4 regions of the Bradyrhizobium sp. Leaf396 genome follow, and region 4 is predicted to be linked to each of the others. Evidence: riboswitches for the same ligand, from Rfam matches in the RefSeq annotation. Region 4 holds a riboswitch; each other region holds the start of a gene.
The links. Region 4 has a riboswitch for cobalamin ahead of ASG57_RS27660 (energy-coupling factor ABC transporter permease). Riboswitches for the same ligand answer to the same signal wherever they lie in the genome.

Region 1 (5,987 bases), on a different contig from region 4:
GGTCTCCGAGCCGTAACGGCGGGTCGGATCGAGATTGGTGTTATAGAACAGGACCGGATTGAAATGGATCTCGTTGGTGAGGTCCATCAGGTAGAGACTGCTCTGCATCTGCAAGCCACCCCCTCTGATGCGCAGCCCGCCCTCGATGTCCTGCGAGGTCTGGGTCTTGAGCTGGAACGTTTGCGGCAGCGGGTTGAAGAACGGATCGAATGAAGGACCCGACGATACCCGCTCGTCAACGTCAGGGGTGCGGAAGGCGCGCGCAGCGCGGCCAAACAGCGCGACGGTGTCGCTGACGCGATGCTCGGCACCGAGGTGCAGCGCATACTGAGTTTCATCGCTCCGCAGCGGAAGCGCGCCGATATCGGCATTGAACGGAGCCGCCGGGTCGAAATTGTCACGGGCCGTGAGATGGATGCTCTGCACCCGCGCGCCATAGGAGACGTCGGTTGTAGGCGTTACACCCAATGTGTGCTGGACATACCCGGCAACCGTGCGCTGTCTGAGATCGTAATTGTGCCAGGCAGCGAGACCCTGACCTGCCCCGCGGTTCTGCCGAAAGCTCGCATCGTAATAGTCGACTCCGGTCAACAGCTGCGACGGCATTCCGCCCAGCAGGCTCTTCACGCTGAGACGCGGCGTGATCGACCATGTCGCGAGTTCAGCATCGACATAGGTCGACGTGAATAAAGCTGGGACCGGCGTCGGGCTCGAGAAAAACGCGCTCTGCTGCTTCTTGTCACGCATGCCGCCGTCAACGATAAGATCGACGCCGTTCACCAGGGTCTTCGTGAATCCCGCCGTCGCGCCAAAGCCCTGCTGGTTGGCGTAGTTGAATGGCGTGCTGGTGCCTCGACGGTTCGTCGCGAGCTCGTCGAGGCCGATCGAAGGATCGACGAGGCGGCCACCCGGCAGCCGCAGCGCCTGATTGTCGCCGGTGACGGTCAGAAAGGCGGTCAGGCCAGGCGTCGTGTAGTTCAAATTGCCGACGCCGTTCTCCTGGACGTAACGATTGTTGTCTCGGTAGCCATCGGACCTGGCGGCATTGCCGTAGAACGAGGTCGACCAGGGACCAGAAGTGAGCGCGGTCGAGACGTTGCCAAGCCGGGTGTTGAACGAGCCGAAACCGGCCTCGATGCGCGCGGTCGCCGGTGGGCCGCCGACGCCGTTCTTGGTGACGATGTTGATGACACCGCCGACCGCATTGTCCCCGTAGAGCACCGCTCCGGAATTGCCGCGCGTGATCTCGATGCGCTCGATGGCATTGAGTGGGATGGTGGCGAGATCCACCTGCGCCATGTCGATATCATTCAGCCGCCGTCCGTTGACCAGCACCAGCGTATTCGCCGTAGCGAAGGAGCCGAAGCCGCGCAGGTCGACGCTGGTCTTGGCACCGATCGGGCCACCATAGAACGTTGTGATCTGGGCACCTGGCACTTGTGCCGCGATGATTTCGGCCAGATTCTGCGTGGGCGCGTGCGCGACGTCCGCGGCCGTGACGACGGTCGTGGCCGCGCCGACGATGCCGCCATCGTTGTCGGCCTCACTGCCCGGGCCGGCCGAGTTGGTCCCCGCCGGCGCCCCGGTCGGCGTCGCCCGGCGCCGCCCCCTATCGCCTTCGCCGGTTACCCTCGCACGCGTACGGTTCTGATCGTCAGAGTTGGTCACCTCGACCGGCGGCAGTTGCTCGGCGGCAAGCTGCTCGGCGTTGGCGATGGAGAGATTGAGCGAATGAAAGGAAAAGGCCGCAACGATGCCGGCGCAGCAGCGCCTGGCGGCAGTGACGAAACAGGACACAATTCTAGCCTCGGAAGACGTCAGTGGCACGTCACAGCGAACGAGGCTTTACGGCGGAGCGATCGATTGCTCCGGTGAAGCTGATGTCCGTACTCCCCGACCGACATCTTCGCGTGTGACCACGGCTGACGGCAGGTCTCCTGGCTCGCGGGTCGTCACCTCTGCATCGCCTTCCCAGGACCGAGATTCCCAGTGGCATAGGACGAGAGATTCACCGCTTACAGTTGCGGGGGCAGCCGTGGCGTTGAGAAGATCCCGGCGTTGGGAAGACCTCGCACCACATTCCCTTTTGATCTCCGAAAGGAGAACCGTCGGCAGCCAATCTACGGGGCGCAGAAGCCGGGAGTCAATCGATCGGCAGCTGCTACGCGACGATTGCTCGGCATCGACGATTCAGGTCCGCCCCCGTAAACGCTGGGCCCGGGCCCAGGCGACAGCGACGTCGCGTGGCGGATCATCGACGCGCTTGATGGGCATCAACTCGCCGGAGGCGGATACGATCGCTGTTTCCTCGCGCCGGCAGCGCGTGCAGACAAAGCGGACCTCGTTTGGAGACGCCGACCAACTCGACCGCTTGACGTTGGCCGCCATCGGCCAAGCATCGCAGTGCGAGCACGACACCAGAAATCGGCCGGGATCGAGCATACCCATTCCATTGAGCTCCGCGTCTGCCCGCCTCTATCAATGATTGATCCAGGTGAATCGTTCCGGTGCCTAGGCACCAGCCCCTGTGACCTCAGGCCGGAATCGCGAACTCGCGGCTCTCCAAACGGTTCAGCGCGCCCCTTTGAGGGTGCAGGAGGTCGTGCAGGTGACCGTGGTCCCGCGGTCGCACGCTCTGCAGGCATTGACGCACTGGCTCAAGTCGCGTGGATTGTAGCTGTAGTTTCGCATCGGACAGGCTGGCGTCGTCGAGCCGGTGATGTCCTGCTCCTGATCGCAGGCCACCGTCATGAGCGCGATAATGATCACGGCAACGAGGCGCATGGGGTTGCCCTGTCAAGCATGACAAATGACACTCACGAGACACGCTGCAATGCAACGAACCCCGGCCTTACCACCACGAGCCATCACCGGTCAGCGGCAGCTCGCTTGCCTTGAGGATGCGCGCCAAATGTTAAGAACGGATTGCTGCCGGCCTCAGGCCGCAGCCGTGGTGGCGATCGCCCGCCGGATGTCGAGCGCCAGCTGGCGATACTGCTCCCCGAGTTTCAGATAAAACTCGCGCTTGCTGCTGTCGGTCGCAAGCTTGGCGATCAGCTCGCATTCGGCGGTGAGCGTCTCGAACCGTTCCAGCCTGTCCGTAAGATGTGTCATCGGCGTATCCCCGTCAGACGCCTCAGGGGCAACAAACCTAATCCCGGGAAATAGGTCACAGCGAACATCGTTATCGGGTAGCATCAATTTTTTCGCGGCAGACTATTTCTGGTCCAGCCGCCAAGCGCCGTCCCAACCGGCATCGGGCGGATTGGCTGCGAACTGGGCGATGCGGCCGAGCATCGTGCGCGAGGGCCCGTCACCGGGGATCGCCTCGAGCGCCGCGTTGAAGGCCGCACGGGCGTCGTCGAAGCGCCGGGCACGATAGGCAGCGAGGCCTTCGGCATAGTGCGTGCGCAGACCCGCCTGCGCATCGGTGAGTGCGCCGGCCCTGCCCATCACTTCGAAGATCGCCTGGGGCGCGCTCTGGCCCGCCACCGCCAGACGGTCGATCTCGCGCAGTTCAAGGCGCGCGCCGATGGCATCCGCCGTGCCCTGCGCGATCAGGATGCGGGTGCCGTAGACTTTGTTGACGACCTCCAGCCGCGAAGCGAGGTTCACGGCGTCGCCCATGACGGTAAAACTCATCATGAGCTCGGAGCCGATGCTGCCGGTGAGAACCTCACCGGTGGCAATGCCGATGCGCAGGTCGCACAGTGCCGGCATGGCGCGGATGCCAAGCAAATCGGGCAATTGCTTTTGGAGCGCAGGCACCTGGTCGGCCATCTCGATCGCAGCAAGCGCGGCAAGCAGCGCCGCCTCATCCTCCTCGATGAAGGGCGGCCCCCAATACGCCATGATGGCGTCGCCGATATACTTGTCGATGACTCCGCGATTGCTCCTGATCGGGCCGGACATCACAGTGAAATAGTGATTCATTACCTTGACGAGGCCGCGCGGCGTCATGCCTTCGCTCATCGAGGTGAAGCCGCTCATGTCGCAGAACATGATGGTCATCACCCGGCGCTCGCCGTCGATCGCGACCTCCGGCCGGTCGATCAGGCCCTGCACCACCTTGGGGTCGATGTAGCGGCCGAACGTCTCGCGGATGCGCTCGTTGTGCCTGAGCTGCTCGATCATGCGGTTGAAGGCCGCGGCGAGCTCGCCGATCTCGTCCTGCGTGGAGACGGTGATGGGCTTGTCGAACCGGCCTGCCTCGACCTCGCGGGTGCCGGCCAGCAGCAGCCGCACCGGGCGAGTGATGCCGCTTGACACCAACAGCGCGAAGGCAAATCCGACGATCGCCGCGAGCAATGTCACGACACCCGAAACGATGATGGCCTGGTGCTGGCGGCCGATCACTTGTGACGTCGAGAAGAAGACCTGCGTCAGCATGTCGGCGCGGATCGTGTCGATCTTCCGGTTGAACTGATCGCGCAGCACGTCGATGTGCTCCAGCGTGCCGCGGGCCTCGGACATCTGCTTCGCCTCGACCTGCTTGATGAGCTTGGTATGGTCCTCGCTCAGGTCGCGGCGCAGCTCGCTGACGGCGGTCTCGATGCGGCTATCGATCCGCCCCAGTGCGGCGTTGTCGGAATACGTCCTGGGATCATCGATGATCGCGTTGATCAGTTTGCGCGCGGCCTCCGCCTCCTCCTCGATCTTGCGGTCCGACGCCTCGAAGTCGCGAAGGCGCGCCGCGTAGGCCTCCTCATCCGAGGGCGCCTCCATCCGGGTCATGACCATCCGCCGTAGCGCCAGCCCCCGCTCCAGCGAGCGGCTGTTGGCGCGCGCCAGATGGCTATAGGCCGGGATGTATCGATTGGTGAGCTCGTCCAGGAGGACGCCGACCTGGCTCGACATCGCCATCGACAGGATCGACGTGAACAGCATCAGGACGATCAATCCGAGGGCGATACCGACGATCTTGCGCCGGATCGACTGGTTGAAAATCGGCATAGGTGCGCAGGCAAAGGCTGAAGGAAGGAACGATGGAACTCCATACACCTGACTGGCCACTGGAACACGCGTAATCTGCGCCCTGCAGTCGCCCCAGGTCGGGTCTGCCGTCGAGGGAGTCCTCATCGTTAACAAAGGTTAAAGCGCGACCTTTTCGCCCTTGCGCAAGTTCCGCTTATCACAACCGCATTTTGCCGCATTGTTGCGACAGCGTGAGGAATGCGACACGATGATGTCGCGCCGTCCGGTGCTTTGATTCTCAAGCCGCATGCCATCGCGGACCTTGGTTTGTAGTGGTTTCGCAGGGGGACCATCCAATGAACCAGTGCCTACGCTCGCTCGCGTGCGTCGTTGCCGTGGCCGCGATGGCCTTCGTTCCCGCCGAGCTCTCGGCCAAGAGCAGCCACAAACCGTCCGCGCCGAAGAAGACGCATGAGGCCAAAGCCGGCAAGCACGGCCATGCCTCTGCCGGCAAGGCAAGGCGCGGCAAGCACTCCGAGGCGAAACGGAAGCCAAAGAAGACGGCCGACGAGCCCCCGGGCAAGCCGGTACTGCCGCCGCTGACCGGCGACCTCGCTGCACTGAAGGACGCCATCGATCTCGCGCGCAAGGGCAGGACCGATGACGCCAGCGCGGCGCGGGACCGTATCGCGGACCCTGCCGGACAGAAGCTCGCCGACTGGTTCATGCTGCGTCATTCCGACAGCACGGCGAGTTTCAAGCGCTACGCAGCCTTCCTCGCCGCCAATCCAGACTGGCCGAGCCGCACGCTTCTGCGCCGGCGCGCCGAGGCGCGGCTGTGGCAGGAGAAGAGCGACGCCGCCACCGTGCACAAATTCACGTTGGACCGGCCAATCAGCGCCAAGGGCAAGTTTGCGCTCGCTCGCGTACTGCTCGCCGGGGGCGAGACCGACAGGGCGGCGCGGCTCGTACGCGAGGCCTGGCGCGCTGAGGAATTGTCCGAGCGCAGCGAGGAGGATTCCTACGCGACGTTCCGCGACCTTCTGTCCGCCGACGATCACCGCGCGCGCATG
Region 2 (5,987 bases), on a different contig from region 4:
GGGCAGCCTCCGGCAATGAATTGTCACTCCCGGAAAGAACGGGACGGACGATGTGCAGCGGCTTGGCCGCGGTGTCAGACCAGTCGAGCATAATTCTTTTCCCTTTTTCTTCGCTGCTTACTGGCAGGCTTCGCAGTCGGGGTCGTCGATCGAGCAGGCCTTGCCCCAGGCTTCTACCTGGGCATGACCGTTTCCGTTCGCATGACCGTTCGTGTGGCCGTTGGCATGCCCGTTCGCATGGCCATTGGTCGGAGCGGCGGCCGGCACGGAAGCCGAGACGGCGTTGAGCTTGCCATCGGTGCCTTTCAGCGTGGATTTCTCGACATGCGTCGCGGAGCGCGAGCGCAGATAGTAGGTGGTCTTGAGGCCCCGCTTCCACGCATGGCGATAGAGCGTGTCGAGCTTCTTGCCCGAGGGATTGGCGATGTAGAGATTGAGCGACTGCGATTGGTCGATCCATTTCTGACGCCGGGCCGCAGCGTCGATGAGCCATGCCGAGTCAATCTCGAAGGCGGTCGCATAGAGCGCCTTCAAATCGTCCGGCACGCGATCGATCTGGCCGAGGCTTCCGTCGAAATACTTCAAATCTGATATCATGACCTCATCCCACAGCCCGCGGCTCTTGAGATCGCGCACGAGGTAGGCGTTCACGACCGTAAAGTCCCCGGACATGTTGGATTTGACGTAGAGATTTTGGTAGGCGGGCTCGATTGACTGCGAGACGGCGCAGATATTCGAGATCGTGGCGGTCGGCGCGATCGCCATGGTGTTGGAGTTGCGCATGCCGACGGTCATCACGCGCTGACGCAAGGTATCCCAATCGAGGCGACTCCCACGGTCGAGATCGACCGGCGCGCCGCGCGCCTCATCAACGATCTTGATGGAATCGAGCGGCAGGATTCCCTTGGACCAAAGCGATCCCTCATAGGACGGATAGCGCCCGCGCTCGGCCGCAAGATCGACGGACCCCGAAATCGCCCAATAGGAAATCGCCTCCATGCTTTCGTCGGCGAAGGCGACCGCTCCGTCCGAGGCGTAGGGCAGCCGGAGGATGTTGAGCACGTCCTGGAAGCCCATGATGCCGAGCCCGACCGGCCGATGGCGCAGGTTGGAATTGCGCGCTTCGGGGATGGTGTAAAAATTCACGTCGAGGACGTTGTCGAGCATCCGCATCGCGGTCGTCACGGTGCGCGCAAGATGCTCGTGGTCGAGCTTGCCGTCCGCGATGTGGTTGACGAGGTTGACCGAGCCGAGGTTGCAGACCGCAACTTCCGTGTTCGAGGTGTTGAGCGTGATCTCGGTGCAAAGGTTGGACGAATGCACGACGCCGCAATGCTGCTGCGGCGAGCGGAGATTGCACGGGTCCTTGAAGGTGATCCACGGATGCCCCGTCTCGAACAGCATGGTGAGCATCTTGCGCCAAAGGTCGACAGCGCGAAGCTGCCTGGTCACGCGCATTTCACCGCGCGCGGATCTGGCTTCATAGAAGGCGTAACGCTCGGCAAAGGCCTTGCCGGTGAGATCGTGGAGGTCGGGGGTTTCGTCCGGGGAGAACAGCGTCCAGGCGCCATCTTCTTCCACGCGCTGCATGAAGAGGTCCGGCACCCAATTGGCTGTGTTCATGTCATGGGTGCGGCGGCGATCGTCGCCTGTGTTCTTGCGAAGGTCGAGGAACTCCTCGATGTCCACATGCCAGGTTTCGAGATAGGCGCAGACCGCGCCCTTGCGCTTGCCGCCCTGGTTGACGGCAATCGCGGTATCGTTGGCGACTTTCAGGAATGGCACCACGCCCTGGCTTTCGCCATTGGTGCCCTTGATATGCGCACCAAGGCCGCGCACGCGCGTCCAGTCGTTGCCGAGCCCGCCCGCGTATTTGGAGAGCAGCGCATTGTCCTTGATGGCTTTGAAGATGCCGTCGAGATCGTCGGCGACGGTGGTGAGGAAGCAGGATGAGAGCTGCGAGCGCAGCGTGCCGGCGTTGAACAGCGTCGGCGTCGATGCCATGAAATCGAAGCTCGAAAGCAAGTTATAGAACTCGATCGCCTTTCCTTCACGGTCGATTTCACGCAAGGCTAGGCCGCAGGCGACGCGCATGAAGAAGGCTTGCGGCAGTTCGAACCGCGTGCCGCGCGCATGCAGGAAATAGCGGTCGTAGAGCGTCTGGAGGCCAAGGTAGTCGAATTGCAGGTCGCGCTCGGGCTTGAGGGCTTCGGCGAGACGCGCAAGGTCGAAGCGGCCGATTTCAGGATCGAGCAATTCATTCGTGATGCCGGTCTGCACATAGGCGCGGAAATATTCCGCATAACGCCCGGCCATTTCGGCCTGCGTCGCCTGTTCGGGCTGGCCCATCACGAAGCTCAGGGCTTCGCGGCGCAGCTTGTCCAACAGAAGCCGCGCGCTGGCCTTGGCGTAATCGGGATCGGTCTCGACGAGGGTGCGCGCGGCAAGGATCGGCGCCAGCGCCAGCTCATCCACGCTGATGCCGTCATAAAGATTGCGCTGGGCCTCTGTCAGGATGGCTTCGGCCGAGACACCGTCAAGCCCGGCGGACGCTTCCTCGACCACGGCGGCGAGGCGCTTGCTGTCGAGCGGCACCAGCGTGCCATCGGCGGTCTTCATATGCAGGGACGGCGTGGCGGTGGCCGCTTTGCCTTTGGTCTTTGTCTCCGCCTTGGCGCGTTCGCGCGCGCGATCCTCGCGGTACAGCACATAGGCGCGCGCGACCTTGTGATGCTCGCTTCGCATCAGCGCGAGTTCGGCCTGATCCTGGATGTCCTCGATATGGAAGGTGCGCCCGGCATCGGCGCGGCGCGTCAGGCTGGCGACGATCTGATCGGTCAGCTCAGCCACCACGTCATGGACGCGCCGCGACGCCGCGGCGCTGCTGCCCTCGACCGCAAGAAACGCCTTGGTCAGGGCGACGGTGATCTTGGAGGCGTCGAAGGGCGAAACCGATCCGTTGCGGCGAATGACCTGATAGCCCGGCTCGCTTGCGGGCGAAGCCGAAGCGGCAGGGTTAGACAAACGCACGACACGCGCGGCAGCGGCAGTTTCCGTTCCGAGAGACATTGGCTCAAGACCCCGTGGTTGTTGCGGGCCGGGGTCTAAGCGGAGGCGCATGCAGGAAGAGGAGCGGCGGATGCCGCAACCTGCCACGCGACCACCGGGACACCCCGCCCAGGGACGTTTCTGGTGTCGCGGCAGGTCTCCTGGCTCGCGGGTCTTAGCATCCGTCCGGTCTTCCCGAAATCGTGCGATTCCAGTGACGTAAAACGTGGACTTCAGCTCTCCGCTTACAGTTGCGGGGGCAGCACCGGCTTTGCCCAAAACATAGGCGCACCGGCTTCCCTCTTAGCTCCCGATATTGCGACTCGGGAGAACCGTGACCACCATATCTAGTAGTTTTATACGACTCGGTGTCAATAAATCGTTTCGACCGTCGTCACTGAATTCTCATAATTCACAGCCGCTCCGGAACCCTGCGCATCGGCTTTCCGCCAAGCCACGATGATCCCAGGGTTATTCGACAGGCGCGCGATTTCCTGGGGCGGATGCAGCGCAAAATGGATCGACTGCTGGCCACGGCGGAAGGAGCCTGTGCCTGACTTGGGAAGCCGTCCGTCCTTTGTCCAGCGCCGCCGCTCGCGCGGTGTGATCTCCAGAATCTCCTCAACGACCTTTGGATAAAGACGCTCCTGCCGGAAGGCATCCAGTGCTTCATCGATGGCGGACAGAAGATCAACGAGATCGATAGTGGCCTGCGGCGGGATCGTGGTCCGGATGCCTTCTTCCTTCGCCGATACCTTGAGCCGGTGCCGTCGCAGCAGGCCCGCAACCCGGCGGCGGGCTTCCCGCGCGCGGCGCGCGGAGCCAAGCGTCAATTCGCGCGGCGGCGTGAAGCTCAATACAATTCCGGCCGCGCCATCATCGATGGTGACATAGCGGCTATGCAGGGCGGCGACGCTCACGCGGTTCTTCCAGCAGCTTCATTCATGAGGGCGCGCACTCTCCCGCCGGGCGTCATCCGGGTCAACTCGCGGCGTAGGGTGCAAAGGCGCTGCGGTTTTCATCGGCGTGAAGGTGGCGGCCCACCGGCGGAAAGGCGCGCTGTGGGCAATTGGTCCTTTCGCAAATCCGGCAACCCGCGCCGATAGGCGTCGCGGCCATGGGGTTGGTGAGATCGAGGCCGTCCGAATAGACGAGACGGCCCGCATGCTGGAGATCGCAGCCGAGCGCAATGGCGAAGGTCTTGCGCGGCGCATGATACCCGCCCTGGCCGTGCGAGACGGCGCGCGCCACCCAGAGATAGGTGCGCTCGTCTGGCATGCGGGCGAGCTGCGTCAGGATGCGGTCCGGCTGCGCGAAGGCTTCATAGACGTTCCAGAGCGGGCAGGTGCCGCCGATGCGCGAGAAGTGAAAATCGGTCGCCGACTGGCGCTTGGAGATGTTGCCCGCGCGATCGACGCGGATGAAGAAAAACGGGACGCCGCGTGCGCCGGGCCGCTGAAGCGTGCTGAGCCGGTGGCACGCCGTCTCGAACCCGACACCGAAAGTCTGGCCGAGAAGATCGATGTCGTAGCGGCATGCTTCCGCCATGTCGCGGAAGGCCGAGTACGGCAACAGCAGCGCCCCCGCGAAATAATTGGCAAGGCCGATGCGCGCGAGGCGGCGGGATTCATCATCGGCAAAAGACCCCGCGGCCACGATGGCATTGATGGTTTCGCTCTGTTCGAGGAAGGCTAGCTGCGTTGCCATCTGGAAGGCTTGCTGGCCGGAGCGCAGGCGCCGTGAAAGACGCAACACGCCCGCGCTTTGATCGAACCTTCGCTGTGCGTCCTGCGATCCATCTTCGGAGGCCGCGACCAGCACACGGACGCCATGGCGCGTGGATAGCCGCGCCATCAACGCGGCGGCCATGTTGCCGGGCGGAAGATTTTCTTCGCGCGCGATGCGCTCGGCTTCTTCATCCAGCTCGGCGATGTAATTGTGTCGCGCATAGAAGAAGTCGCGCACTTCCTCGAACGGCGTCGATACCGCCGAGACGGCACGGTCCTGCCGGTCATCGCCGAGCCGGACCGCGAGCGCCGCCGATTGTTCGATCGCGCGGCGATAACGCCGATGGAGCGACACGAAGGCGCGGCCCACGGCTGGCATGTTGGAAGCAAGCGCCCGCAATTCGGCGGTGACGATCGCTTCGCCGATGACCGGATCGGACAGCGCCTCCTTGAGATCGCCGATCAGCCGCGCCTCGTCGTCTTCCGAGAAGAGCTGCACGTCGATGCCGAATGCGGCATTGAGCTTCAGCAGCACCGGCACCGTAAGGGGCCGCTGGTTGTTCTCGATCTGGTTCAGATAGCTCAGCGACAGGCCGATGGCGGAGGCCAGCGCCTGCTGCGTCATCCCCCGTTCCTCGCGCAGGCGCTTCAGCCGCACGCCCATGAAGGCTTTCTTCATCGGAGCTCCATACCTTCGCAGACTTTGCAAATCTGTCGGAACTGCTTCGCAAAACTCCGCAACTTCAGCCCTTTACGCTGTGTCCGCCTTGCAAATATTGCGAAGGACGGTCGCGAACGCAAGCGGCCAGCGGGAGCACATCAGCATGACGGCCCTCGCGCCGGACACACCTCCGACCAGCGAAACGCGCTTCGTCGAGATGATCTTCCCCGAACAGGCGAACCATTACGGCACGCTGTTCGGCGGAAACGCCCTCAGCCTCATGGGCAAGGCGGCCTTTGTCGCGGCGACGCGCCGCGCGCGGGTGCCCGTCGTCATGGCGCGCTCCGAGAAAGTCGAATTCCACGTTCCGGTGCGCGTCGGCGAGCTCATCGAACTGACCGCGCGCGTCACGCGTGTCGGGCGTTCGTCCATGACCGTCGCGGTCGATGCCATCTCGGAAGAACTCACTACAGGCAAGCGGCGCCTTGCGCTCCGCGGCTCGTTCGAAATGGTCGCGGTGAACGGCACGGGCAATCCCGTGCCCGTCTTGC
Region 3 (5,987 bases), on a different contig from region 4:
CTCAGAACTTCACATTGACGGCGAGCTGCGCCGTGCGCGGCATGCCGAGCAGCCATTGGTTGGTGCCGCCCGACGTGGTGTAGACCTCATCGAACAGATTGTAGACGCGGAACGACACGGTGGTGTTCAGATCGGGCTTCCACTGCACGCCAGCATTGACGATGTTGTAGGCCGGGCGCGTCATCGTGTTGGCATTGTCCGCATAGGTCTTGCCGACGATCTGCACGCCCGCGTTCGCCGACCAGTTCGGTGCGAAAGCCCAGGTCGCCCAGATGTTGGAGACGGTCTGCGGGACGTTGACCGGCACGTTGCCGGCATAGTTCACGGCTACGCCGCCAACCGACTGCACGAAATCGTCATACCTCGCGCGCAGGAACGCGGCGTTGGCATCGATCCGCCAGCCGTAATCGAGCAGGAATCCGACCGTTGCTTCGACGCCGCGCGATGATTGCTGGCCGACCTGGACCGTCAGGGTAGGAATATTGGGATCGCGCGCCAGCAGGTTGTTCTTCACGATCTCGTAGCCGGCCAAGGTCCATTCGCCGCGGCCGCCCCAGAACGATTGCTTCACGCCGATCTCGATCTGTTTTCCGGTGGCGAGGTCGAAATTCCTGTTGGCGGACGAGAGCGAGATGATCCCCCCGACCGGATCGACCGCGGTGGAATACTGGCCATAGAAGGCAAGATCCTTGACGGGCGTATAGACCGCACCCGCGCGCCAGGTGGTCGATGAGAACGATTTTTCGAAACTGTTGGCGGGTACCCGATAGTCGGTGCGCGTGACCGTCGGCTCATCCTGACGGATGCCGGCAATCAGGGAGAGCTGCTCGGTGACCGACAGCCTGTTCTCGGCAAACAGCGCGTACTGGTTGGTCACGCTGCCGAAGCCGGGAGTCGTAGGGTTCGGGCTGTTGAACACGCCTGGAACGACGTCGTACGGGTTGACGGCTGACGAGCCGCCATAGGGCGAATTGTTGGTATGGGTGAAATTGATGCTGTTGACGTCAAAGCCTGCCAGGAACTCGTTGGCCATCCCGAGGACATGTCCGCGGAACTTCGCATCCATGCGATTGCCGACCTGCTGCTGGTCGTGAAAAATCTCGATGTAGTCGCTGCGGTCGATGAGGCCGGTGGCGGGGTTATAGACGTAGCTCTCGACATTCTTCCAGTGACGCTTGGAATTCAAATAGTAGAGCGTGTTGTGGACCGAAACTCCATCGGCGACCTGCCAGTCGGTCTTCACCTGATTCCAGCTGTCCTGGTAGCGGATGTGGCTGTCGCTGACGTTGTAGTTCTTGAAGCGTAGCGAATCTTCGAGCCTGCCGTTGATCAGCGGCGTACCGAAATAACGTGACGGGTGGCGGTCGCCGTAATCCGTGGACAGCGTCCAGGTGACGTCCTCGTTCTGCTTGACCTGAACCACGGCATGAAGCGCGACGTTCGAGGTGTCGTCGCGATCGATCCAGCCGTCCGACATGTTGCCGGTGGCGGTGATGCGATAGGCGACGTCCTTGTTGATCGGACCGCCGCTGTCGACGGCAATTCGCCGTGTCATGTTGCTGTCCAGCGAGATCTCGGCCTGGTTGCGAGGGATCCACGACGGCAGTTTCGACACGATGTTGATGGCGCCGCCGACCGCACCCGCGCCATACATCACCGACGCAGGGCCGCGCAGCACCTCGATACGCTCGGTCGACCATGTGTCGAACGGAAAGGTCACCGTGCCGGCGCCGATATAGAGCTGAGTGCCGTCATAGAGCGTCATGACGGAGCCCAGGCCCGTGAAGCCGCGGGTATTGAACGAGACGCCGCCATTGCCCGGCGCCGGGCTCGCCGTGAAACCGGTGGCGTTCTGCGTCACCGCGTCGAGGATGTTCTGCTGGCCGCGCTCGGAAATGGTTTCAGCGGAGATCACCTCCACACTGGCCGGGGTCTGCAGCCGCGTCAGGCCGAGGCGGCTGCCGGCCGTGCTTGCGCCGGTGAGGTTGAGCGTCGGTGCGGCGAACACGGGACCGGTCGGTGCGGCAACCTGAGTGCCAGTTCTGGCGGCCATGTCACGCTGCTGGCGTGAATGCGCGGCACGAGCAGCAGCAGAACTGCGTCGGGTGCTGCGGGCATTCGGCGGCGTTGCTGGCGGCTGCACCACCACGGGGTCGAGCGTCTGGACCCGCTCTGCGGAGCCCTGTGCCCAGCCATCGGTCGATACCACAAGGCAGGAGATTGCAGCTGAACGGAGCAATGCGCGGCGACGCCGTAGGAAGACGCTTGTACGGGAGGTCATCAATAAGACTCGCGATAACGTGGCACGTCACCGCGAACGCAGCTTGGCCGCTGCCTCAAGAGGTCGGCAGCTCAACACTCACCAGGACACCCCGCCCAATGTGCTCGCGTGTGACCACGACTGACGGCAGGTCTCCTGGCTCGCGGGTCGTTGCCTGTCGCCGCCTTCCCAAGCCCGCAGGCTCAGTGGCAATTTGGCGAAGGCTCACCGCTTACAGTTGCGGGGGCAGCCACGGCCTGGGGGGTCATCCCCCGCACCGTATTCCCTATTGTCTCCCGAAGGAGAACCGTCGCGATCACATTAGTTTTATATGCAAGACACTGTCAACTGGAAGGCTGCGCCGTGCTTCAAATAACACAGCCAGCTGCGAAAGCCTCTCCTTAAATCTATTCTAGATGACATCGCGACATGCCTTCGGTCACTCATCTAGCAGTAACGACTAACAGTACATTTTCGGGGGCGAGGGTGAGATCATTTGGAGTGACGGCATCTCGTGCGGCTTTGTTGAGCGCGGCGAGTACTGCAATCCTTCTTCTTGAATGGCCGTCAATAGCATTGGCGCAACAGCAAACATTGCCGCCAGTAACCGTGGATGCGCCAAAGCCGGCGGTAAGGCCGGCGCAGCCAGCCCGCAGAGCCGCGCGTGTCGGAGCGACCCGTCGCCCCGCCATCGCTGCACAACGGTCGGCCGCTCCTCCAGAAGCCGGGTCAAGGGGCGTGGGCTCCGAGCGAGCCAATGGCCCCGTTAACGGAATTGTTGCACGGCAGAGTGCAACCGGAACTAAGACGGACACGCCTATTCTTGAAACGCCTCAATCGATCAATGTCGTGCCACGGCAGCAGATCGAGCTCCAAGGGGCGCAGAATGTGGGCGAGGCAATTCGGTATGTGTCGGGCACGCAAGGCCAGTTGTACGGCGCAGCGTCGGTATTCGACACGGAGGTCAGGGTTCGGGGCTTCATCGCACCGCGCTATCTCGACGGCCTGCGTCTGCCCTACGACTCGACCATTCAGTTCGCTCAACCTCGCACAGAGCCATGGGGACTCGAGCGAATCGAAATTCTCAAGGGACCGTCTTCCGGAATCTACGGCCAAGCTTCCCCCGGGGGCATTCTCAATATGGTGAGCAAGCGTCCCACCATCGAACAGCGTAACGAGGTTGAGGTACAAACCGGCAGCTTCAATCGAATTCAGGGAGCCTTCGATTTCTCCGGTCCGATCGACCAGAATCGCGAGTTTCTCTATCGCATCGTGGGCCTGGCGCGCGACAGCGATACGTTTGTCGACATGAACAAGGAGCAGCGCTATTTCCTCGCGCCGAGCTTCACCTGGCAGCCGACCACCGATACCAGCTTGACGGTGCTGGCCAGCGCACAGCGGGACCGCCTCGACGGCCAAGTCCACCAGTATCTGCCGGCCTACGGCACGCTTTTACCGAATCCGAACGGCCGCATTCCGGTCAGCACCTACACTGGCGAACCCGGGTTCGACAAAATCGGATTTGACCAGGCCGTGATCGGCTATGAGTTCAAGCATCGCTTCAATGAAGCGCTCGAATTCCGCCAGAACTTGCGCGTGGCGCAGGTCGACATCGACATGTATTCGATGCGCAATGCCGGGACGCTATGCCCGATCGCGGGCGGCCACGTCGCCTGCTATCTCCCCGGCGTCGTACCTCCCGTCGATCCTGCGCAGCGCGTCACGCTGCGGGATGCGAATTTCATCGGCGGCAGCACGAAGAACTTCGCGATCGACAACCAAGTGCAAGCGGACTTCAACACAGGGTGGTTCCGCCACAAGGTCTTGGCTGGACTCGACTACCAGAAAACGACGGTTGATACCGATTATCGTGGCACCTTCCCCGGCTTCCCGATCGACGTCTACAATCCGGTCTATGGTGCGACCCCGCTGCCGACCAAGGCCACGATGATACCATTCATCAACACGTCGACAAACAAGGACCAGCTAGGCGTCTACCTTCAGGACCAGATCAAGCTGGATCGTTGGAATCTCGTCCTCACGGGACGTCATGACCGTGCAACGGCAGACACCGCCAACAGGCTGACGAACGTGAGTGTCCCCCAGGACGACTCCGCGTTCACCGGGAGGGTTGGCCTCAATTACGTGTTCGATTTCGGCCTGGCTCCCTACATCAGCTATTCCACTTCGTTCGAGCCGGTCGCCGGACTGTCATTGGCATCGGCCACGGGACAGCCATTCAAGCCCACGACCGGAGAGGGGATCGAGGCGGGGGTCAAATACGCCCCGCCCGGCATGAGGATGCTGTTCACCGCCGCCGCGTTCGACATGACTCAGCGAAACGTTGTGGTGAACACGCCCACGTTCGTGCCCTTCCAGGTTGGCGCGATTCGGGTCAAAGGCATTGAGACCGACTTTCGCGCCAATATTACCGACAATTTGGAGGTCATTGCCGGCGCCTCCCATATCGTCCCGGTCGTCGAGGAGCACGTCAATCCCGCCATCGTGGGCAAGGATGTCGCGAGCGTGAACCGCGATAGCGCATTCCTGTGGGGCTACTACAAGTTCACGGGTGGGCTCGTCGCAGGTCTCGGTCTCGGCGGCGGTGTCCGCTACACCGGCGGCGTATGGGGCGACGACGCCAACCTGATCAGGGTCCCCGGTTATACCCTGGCTGATGCTCTGCTGACCTACGACTTTAGCTATCTGAGGCAGGATTGGCGCGGCCTCAATCTGCGCATCAACGTCAACAACATCTTCGACACCTATCACGTGACGAACTGCTTCACCGGTCTTGCATTCTGTGCGCTGGGCCAGCCCCGTACCGTCCTCGCGACACTGAGCTATCGCTGGGGCGAAAGCCCTAAGCCGCCATTGCTCGTCACGAAGTAGAGGATTGACGCATAGAGCTATCTTGATGGCGAACGGCACCCTGGCGGCACCGTGTCGAGACGGAGGAAGAATTCATTGACGGCAGCGACGCGATCTCTCCGGCGGTGGGGCATCGTCCATAAATGGACGAGCCTCATCTGCACCGTGTTCATGCTGATGCTGTGCATTACGGGCCTGCCGCTGATCTTCCATGAGGAGATCGACGACGTCCTGCACAGCAGTGTCAAGGCTGCGGAGGTGCCGCCGGGTACGCCACCGGCCGATCTCGACCGCCTGCTCGCCAATGCGATGGCAAATGCCCCGGGCAAGGTTCCGCATTTCCTGATCTGGGATCGCGATGATCCCAATGCGATGTTCGTCAGCGTCGGTCCCACGATCACGTCGGATCCGTCGAAGAATACCCTGATCCGGGTGGACGTGCACACCGGCTCGTTCCTCGATGCGCCCGATCTCACGGCGCGCTTCACCTACATCATGCTGAAGCTGCACACGGACATGTTCGCCGGGCTACCCGGCAAACTTTTTCTCGGCTTGATGGGTATCTTGTTCTGCGTCGCAATCATCTCCGGGATCGTTGTCTACGCACCGTCGATGCGAAAGCTGAGTTTCGGCACATATCGCGCGCGGCGAACCCGCGTCGTGCGCTGGCTCGACATTCACAATCTCGCCGGCATCCTGTTGGTGGCATGGACGCTGGTCGTCGGCTTCACCGGCGTCATCAACACATGGGCCGATCTTGTCCTCAAGATGTGGCAATTCGGACAGCTCGCCGACATGACGTCTCAGTACCGCGACAGGCAGGTGCCTGAGAAGCTCACCTCGCTCAATGCCGCAG
Region 4 (5,987 bases):
CTCCGCCGATTGGTGCGACGGCAACAGGAACGGCTGGCATGACGGATTGAGGCGCGCCGCCGCCAGCGCTGCGACGGATACGATGAAGCCGTCGATCAATACAGGAATGCGGGCTTGCGCAGCCGCAATGGTCGCGCCTGCGATCGCTGCGATCTCCAGGCCGCCGACGGCGCACAGGATCTCCTCGGCCGAGCCTCCCGCGAGCCCGTGGCGTGCAATTGCTGCATCGATCACCCGCGCCTTGCGCGCGCGACCGGCCGCATCGACGCCGGTCCCGCTGCCCGCGATCTCCTCGGCGCTCACCGCAAGCAGGCTCGCCGCAATCGCCGCAGAGGTCGTGGTGTTGCCGATGCCCATCTCGCCGAAGATCAGGAGATCAGGCTGACCGGCCTCCGCCCGCACCACGGCGCGCCGGCCGGCTTCGAATGCGAATGCCAACTCCGCAGACGTGAGCGCAGCTTCGACGCTGAAATCGCGCGTGCCATGGCGCGGCTTGTCAACGACGATCCCCGCCGTCGGCTCGGTCGCCAGCGTGCCGGCGTCGACCACCTCCAGACGCGAGCCAAGCTCGCGCGCCAGCACCGAGATCGCAGCACCGCCGGAGGCGAAATTCGCCATCATCGCGATGGTCACTTCTTGCGGATAGGCCGACACGCCCTGCGCGACGATGCCGTGATCCCCGGCGAAGATGATGATCGGCGCCCGCGAAGCGCGGGGCTGCTCTGTCGCCTGCAGACCCGCAAGCTCGATTGCGAGCTGCTCCAGCCGGCCGAGCGCCCCGGTCGGCTTTGTGAGTTGCGCCTGCCGCACGATCGCCGCCTCGCGATGACGGACGGAAATCTCGGGGCACTCTCGGTAGACCCATTCGGGGAGCATGCTGCCTCGCTCAATGCCGGCGCTTGAGAATGTAGCTGTCCATGATCCAGCCATGCCGCTCGCGCGCCTCCTGCCGCAGCGCGACGATGCGCGGACCGGCCTCGGCGAGCGCACCGGAGAGAATGGTCTGATCTTGCATGCCGAGATAGGCGCCCCACCAGATGTGAAGATCCGCCGGATCGAGCGACTGGAACGCCGTGCCGCCGTCGAGCATCACCACCACGGTATCGACTCCGTGCGGCCAGCCCTCGTCACGCAAGCGCCGCCCCGTCGTGACCAGGAACGGCTCGCCGATCTCGTTGAGCGGCAGCGCATGGGCGGCGCACAGCGCCTGGATCGAGGTGATGCCGGGCACGACTTCGATCTTCGGCAACGGATCGAGCCGCCGTGCAATGCGCAGCGAGGAATCGTAGAGCGACGGATCGCCCCAGATCAGCAGCGCGATCTTGCCATCACCTTCGAGATGATCCGCGATCGTCTTCGACCAGGTCGCGGCGACCGCATCGTGCCAATCGTCCACGCCCTTGCGGTAATCAGCTTCTCCGGCGTCGCGCACGGGAAGATCGAACTCGACGATCTGCGTTCTGCCGCTGGTGAGCACGTCCGCGCAGATCGTTCGCCTGAGATCCGCGAGATCGGATTTCGCCGTGCCCTTGCGCGGGATGAGGACGAGATCGGCCGCGTTGATGGCGGCGACTGCAGCGCGCGTGAGCTGCGCGGGATCGCCGCAGCCGATGCCTATCAGGGAGAGCGTGAGCATCGCGAGCGCGACGGACGGCCGCAACGGCCGTCCAATCGCTTGTCTCTCAGGCCGCGTTGTGCAGGCGCGGGGTGACGAGGCCAGGCGCGGTGACGCCGCGCAGCGACTTCGCCAGCGCCAGCACGGCAAGATCGGCCAGCGGCTCGATCACGATGACCAGCGCGTAGGAGGCGGCAAACGTTGCGATGTTGGCGAGGTTGGTCATCGCAAAGCCAGAGCCATAGAGCGCCCAGAATGCGACCCAGGCGATCACGCCGGCCTGATAGGTCGTCGAAAGCGCCAGCGCCTGACCGTACTTCAAATCGACATAGGCGGTGTTGCGGGCAATGATCCGCGTGGCGATCGCCTGGATCGCGAACAGCGGCACCAGCAGGGTGGTGACGTTCATGCCGTATTGCGGCAGGTCGGCCGGCTCGAACAGCATGCCCTGAAGCAGCAGACCGAACGCAAGACCGAAAGCAGCAGGCGCGGCACCGAACAGCAGGAACAGCGTAGAGCCGAGGATGAAGTGCACCTCTGACACGCCGACCGGGAAGTGCGGCAGGATCTCGAAGAAGACGAACACGAGCGCCGTGGTGGCCAGCGTACGTGCCGCGAACGAGCCGATTCCCTGCTCGCGCACGGTCTCGACCGCGAGCTTCAACGCAACGCCGCCTGCGGCGATGCCGGTTGCGTAACTCAACACGAGCTTGCCGCCCGTCACGATTCCGGGTTCGATATGCATGGCTCAGTTCCTTCCTGCCGTCACACCCGACGGCCTTGGCCTCAACACGTGCACGGCCGGTCTCCTGGCTCGCGGTTCACTGGGGTTCTCCGGCCTTCCCGGACCTTGCGGCCCAGTGGCTGATCGGAGCCCCTCACCGCTTACAGTCGCGGGGGCGGCTGGGGTTTGGGGCGCCGAAACTGGGTCCGCCCACCCCCATTCCCGATTATGCTCCGGCGCTTTGCGCCGCGGTGAGCACCATGCCTCTCCTGTGTGCGCCTTTCGCGAGCCGGGCGTCAAGGGGCGAAAGGCGGCCGCCTCCGTCATCACCGATAGTCCCCCGCCAGTGCACCGAACAGGATGACGGCGGCGGTCGAGGGCGCGCCACCGCGCGCAAGCTGATCGGCGAGCTCGGCAATGGTGGTGCGGACCAGCCGCTCGTCGGCACGGCCGAGGGATTCGGCAACCAATGCCGGAGTGTCCGGGGCAAGGCCGTGTGCGATCAACTTTGCGGCCAGCGCCGGAAAGGTGCGCCGGCCCATATAGACGACGGTCGTCGCCTCGGGATCGGCCAGCGCCGCCCAGTTCAGGTCGGGCGGCAGCTCGCCGGTGACGTCGGCACCCGTGATGAACTGCACCCGGCGGGAGGTGTGGCGACGGGTCAGGGGAATGCCGGCCTGCGCAGCGGCGACGCAGGCCGATGTGACACCGGGAATGATCTCATAGCCGATGCCAGCCTCGCGCAGCGTCTCCAGCTCCTCCTCGAGCCGGCCGAAAATGCCGGCGTCGCCGGACTTGAGCCGCACCACGCGCGCGCCGGTCGCGGCATAGTCGACCAGGAGACGGTTGACGTGGTGCTGCCTGGTCGAGGGTCGCCCCGCCCGCTTCCCCACCGCGACGAGATTGGCGCCGGGTCGCGCCAGATCGAGGATCGCGCCGGAGGCGAGGTCATCATAGAGCACGACGTCCGCCTCGCGCAGCCGCGCGGCGCCTCTCACGGTGAGCAGCTCGGGGTCGCCGGGGCCGGCGGAAACGAAGGAGACGAAGCCGCTCACCGGTCCTCCGCGATCAGGTGGAAGAACGTGCCGGTGGCGTGTCCCCGCCGCGAGCCGGTCTCGGCGATGACCGCGCCGGTTGCGTCGTGCACCACCGCCAGCGGCGCATCAGGTTGCGCGAGAATGGTCGAATAGTGGAATTCGTGGCCGCGCAGGCGCGCACCGGCCTGATATCCCGGCATCGGCGATGCGAGCGTGGCGAGACGATAACCGAGATGCATCCGTCGCTTGGCAAAGCTGGTCTCGAGGCCGAGCAGGCCCGTCATCTGATGGCGGACGCCGTCGGCATCCGTCAAAGCGGTCCCCAGCACCATATAGCCTCCGCACTCGCCGTGCATCGGCCGCGTCGTGGCGAAGGCGCAAAGACCGCTGCGAAAGCGTGCATTGGCCGCCAGCTTGCCGGCGTGCAGCTCGGGATAGCCGCCGGGCAGCCAGCAGACGTCGGCGCTCGCGTCGGGCACTTCGTCGGCCAGCGGCGAGAACGGCACGATCTCGCCGCCCGCCGCGCGCCAGGCCTCCAGCATGTGCGGATAGACGAAGGAGAAGGCCGCATCGCGGGCGAGCGCGATGCGTTGACCGGGCGGGGTTATCTTCAGGCCGTTCGCCGCGGGCTGCGCCGACCAATTGCCGGCGGCTCGGAGCACTCCATCGAGATCGACATGCGCGGCAACGAAGCGCGCGGCCTCGTCGATCAGCTTGCCGATCTCGGCCTGCTCCTCGGCCTGCACCAGGCCGAGATGCCGCTTCGGCAGACTGATCTCGGCATGACGTGGCAGCGCGCCGAACACGGCGATGCCGGCCTCCTCAAGCGCGCGCCGCACGAGAGCCTCGTGACGCGGGCTGGCGACGCGGTTGAGCACGACCCCGGCAAGACGCAGGCCGGCGCGATAATCGCGCAAGCCGGCCGCAATCGCAGCCGCCGTTTGCGCTTGTCCCGAGGGGTCGATCACCAGCACCACCGGCCAGCCCAGCATCTCCGCAATGTCGGCAGTCGCGCCGGTGCCGGAGACGCCGCGCGCGGCAACGCCGTCGAACAGGCCCATCGAGCCCTCGGCAAGCACGACATCGGCGTCCACGCCGCGACTGACGAGATGCGCGATGGCGCCGCGGTCCATCGCCCAGCTATCGACATTGACCGACGCGCGTCCCGTGGCGGCGGCGTGAAAGGCGGGATCGATATAGTCGGGGCCGCTCTTGAAGCACTGCACGTTCAGGCCGCGACTGCGCCAGGCGCGCGCAAGCGCCAGCGTCAGCGTGGTCTTGCCGACGCCGGAGGCCGGAGCAGAGATGACAAGACCGGCCGCCATCACGTCGCCTCCGGAAAGCGCGGCTCGGCGCCGACCGGCCGGTAGCGCCGATCGTAGTCGGCGGCATAGAGGCGGCTTTCGTCGAAATCCGCAGCGCCCAGGGTCTTGCCGACCAGGATCAGCGCCGTGCGCTCCATTTCGCTGCCCACGGCCGCATCGAGCGTCGCAAGCGTGGCGCGAATAATGCGCTGATCCGGCCAGCTTGCACGCCAGACGATCGCGACCGGACAATCCGCGCCATAGTGCGGTGTCAGCTCCGCGATGACCTGGTCGAGCAGATGGATCGACAGATGAATCGCGAGCACGGCGCCGGTGGCTGCGAACGCCGCAAGCTTCTCGCCCTCAGGCATCGCGCTGGCGCGGCCCGGCGTGCGCGTCAGCACCACGCTCTGGGCAAGGCCAGGCAGCGTGAGCTCGGCCTCCAGCGCCGCCGAGGCCGCCGAGAAGGAGGGAACGCCCGGCGTCACCGAATAGGGAATGCGAAGCGCACGCAGACGGCGGAGCTGCTCGCCCATGGCCGACCAGACCGAGAGATCGCCGGAATGCAACCGCGCGACATCCTTGCCTGCCGCGTGCGCGGCGGCAATCTCCCCGATGATTTCGTCGAGCGACAGCGGCGCGGTGTTGACGATGCGCGCGCCGGGCGGGCAATGCGCCAGCACGCCCTCCGGCACCAGCGAGCCGGCATAGAGACAGACCGGAGAGGCTGCGATCAGATCGCGTCCCCTCAATGTCAGGAGATCTGGCGCGCCAGGTCCCGCGCCGATGAAATGGACCGTCATGCGCCATCTCCCTCGGCGATCGCCGCGGTCGCGGTGCGATCCTGAGAAACCACGCGCGTTGCAATGAGCCGCGCGCGAGAACCCGCGACTGCGAGCGCGGCGGCTTCGGCAACCGATCCGGTGCCGAACTTTTCCGCGACAAGCTTCGACCGGGTCGGCGTGTCCACCTTCGCAAGCACATCGGCTGGAACGGCCCTGATCGGCACACCGCATTCGCGCGCGAGCTGCTTCAGCACCTCCGCGTCAGCCTTGTCGCTGACGGTGGCCACGGCCGCGAGGCCCTCCGGACCGCCGGCCGCCTGCAGAGCCTCGCGCAGTGAGGCCAGCGTCACATCCTGCTTGAATCCGAGTCCGGCAACCTTCATCGGACGGCACTCCACTGCACGACCGGCCTTGCCGCCTCCCAGGAGCGGTAGCGGCCGAGCGGAGCGGCCTGCGCAATCTCCACCCGCATCAGCTCGCCGCCATGGCGCTGATGAAGTTCGCCGAGCAGCGCTTCCGTCT

Region 1: linked by a shared signal. The riboswitch ahead of ASG57_RS32800 (TonB-dependent receptor) and the one ahead of ASG57_RS27660 (energy-coupling factor ABC transporter permease) in region 4 are both predicted to bind cobalamin.
Region 2: linked by a shared signal. The riboswitch ahead of ASG57_RS11965 (ribonucleoside-diphosphate reductase subunit alpha) and the one ahead of ASG57_RS27660 (energy-coupling factor ABC transporter permease) in region 4 are both predicted to bind cobalamin.
Region 3: linked by a shared signal. The riboswitch ahead of ASG57_RS20210 (TonB-dependent receptor) and the one ahead of ASG57_RS27660 (energy-coupling factor ABC transporter permease) in region 4 are both predicted to bind cobalamin.

Annotation. Positions count from the first base shown of each region.
Region 1 is NZ_LMQJ01000064.1:312,564-318,550, reverse strand. It holds gene ASG57_RS32800 (TonB-dependent receptor) at 1-1,797, opposite strand, end outside; cobalamin riboswitch at 1,911-2,125, opposite strand; gene ASG57_RS32790 (hypothetical protein) at 2,572-2,784, opposite strand; gene ASG57_RS38875 (hypothetical protein) at 2,938-3,114, opposite strand; gene ASG57_RS32785 (adenylate/guanylate cyclase domain-containing protein) at 3,217-4,953, opposite strand; gene ASG57_RS32780 (lytic transglycosylase domain-containing protein) at 5,271-5,987, shown strand, end outside.
Region 2 is NZ_LMQJ01000010.1:113,010-118,996, reverse strand. It holds gene ASG57_RS11970 (ribonucleotide-diphosphate reductase subunit beta) at 1-91, opposite strand, end outside; gene ASG57_RS11965 (ribonucleoside-diphosphate reductase subunit alpha) at 118-3,069, opposite strand; cobalamin riboswitch at 3,183-3,400, opposite strand; gene ASG57_RS11960 (hypothetical protein) at 3,420-3,968, opposite strand; gene ASG57_RS11955 (short-chain fatty acyl-CoA regulator family protein) at 4,030-5,454, opposite strand; gene ASG57_RS11950 (acyl-CoA thioesterase) at 5,600-5,987, shown strand, end outside.
Region 3 is NZ_LMQJ01000023.1:8,719-14,705, forward strand. It holds gene ASG57_RS20210 (TonB-dependent receptor) at 2-2,053, opposite strand; cobalamin riboswitch at 2,390-2,587, opposite strand; gene ASG57_RS20215 (TonB-dependent siderophore receptor) at 2,762-5,152, shown strand; gene ASG57_RS20220 (PepSY-associated TM helix domain-containing protein) at 5,228-5,987, shown strand, end outside.
Region 4 is NZ_LMQJ01000045.1:40,618-46,604, forward strand. It holds gene cobT (nicotinate-nucleotide--dimethylbenzimidazole phosphoribosyltransferase) at 1-876, opposite strand, end outside; gene cobF (precorrin-6A synthase (deacetylating)) at 887-1,636, opposite strand; gene ASG57_RS27660 (energy-coupling factor ABC transporter permease) at 1,683-2,360, opposite strand; cobalamin riboswitch at 2,398-2,617, opposite strand; gene cobA (uroporphyrinogen-III C-methyltransferase) at 2,666-3,394, opposite strand; gene ASG57_RS27670 (cobyrinic acid a,c-diamide synthase CobB) at 3,391-4,701, opposite strand; gene cobM (precorrin-4 C(11)-methyltransferase) at 4,701-5,483, opposite strand; gene ASG57_RS27680 (cobalamin biosynthesis protein) at 5,480-5,848, opposite strand; gene ASG57_RS27685 (bifunctional cobalt-precorrin-7 (C(5))-methyltransferase/cobalt-precorrin-6B (C(15))-methyltransferase) at 5,845-5,987, opposite strand, start outside.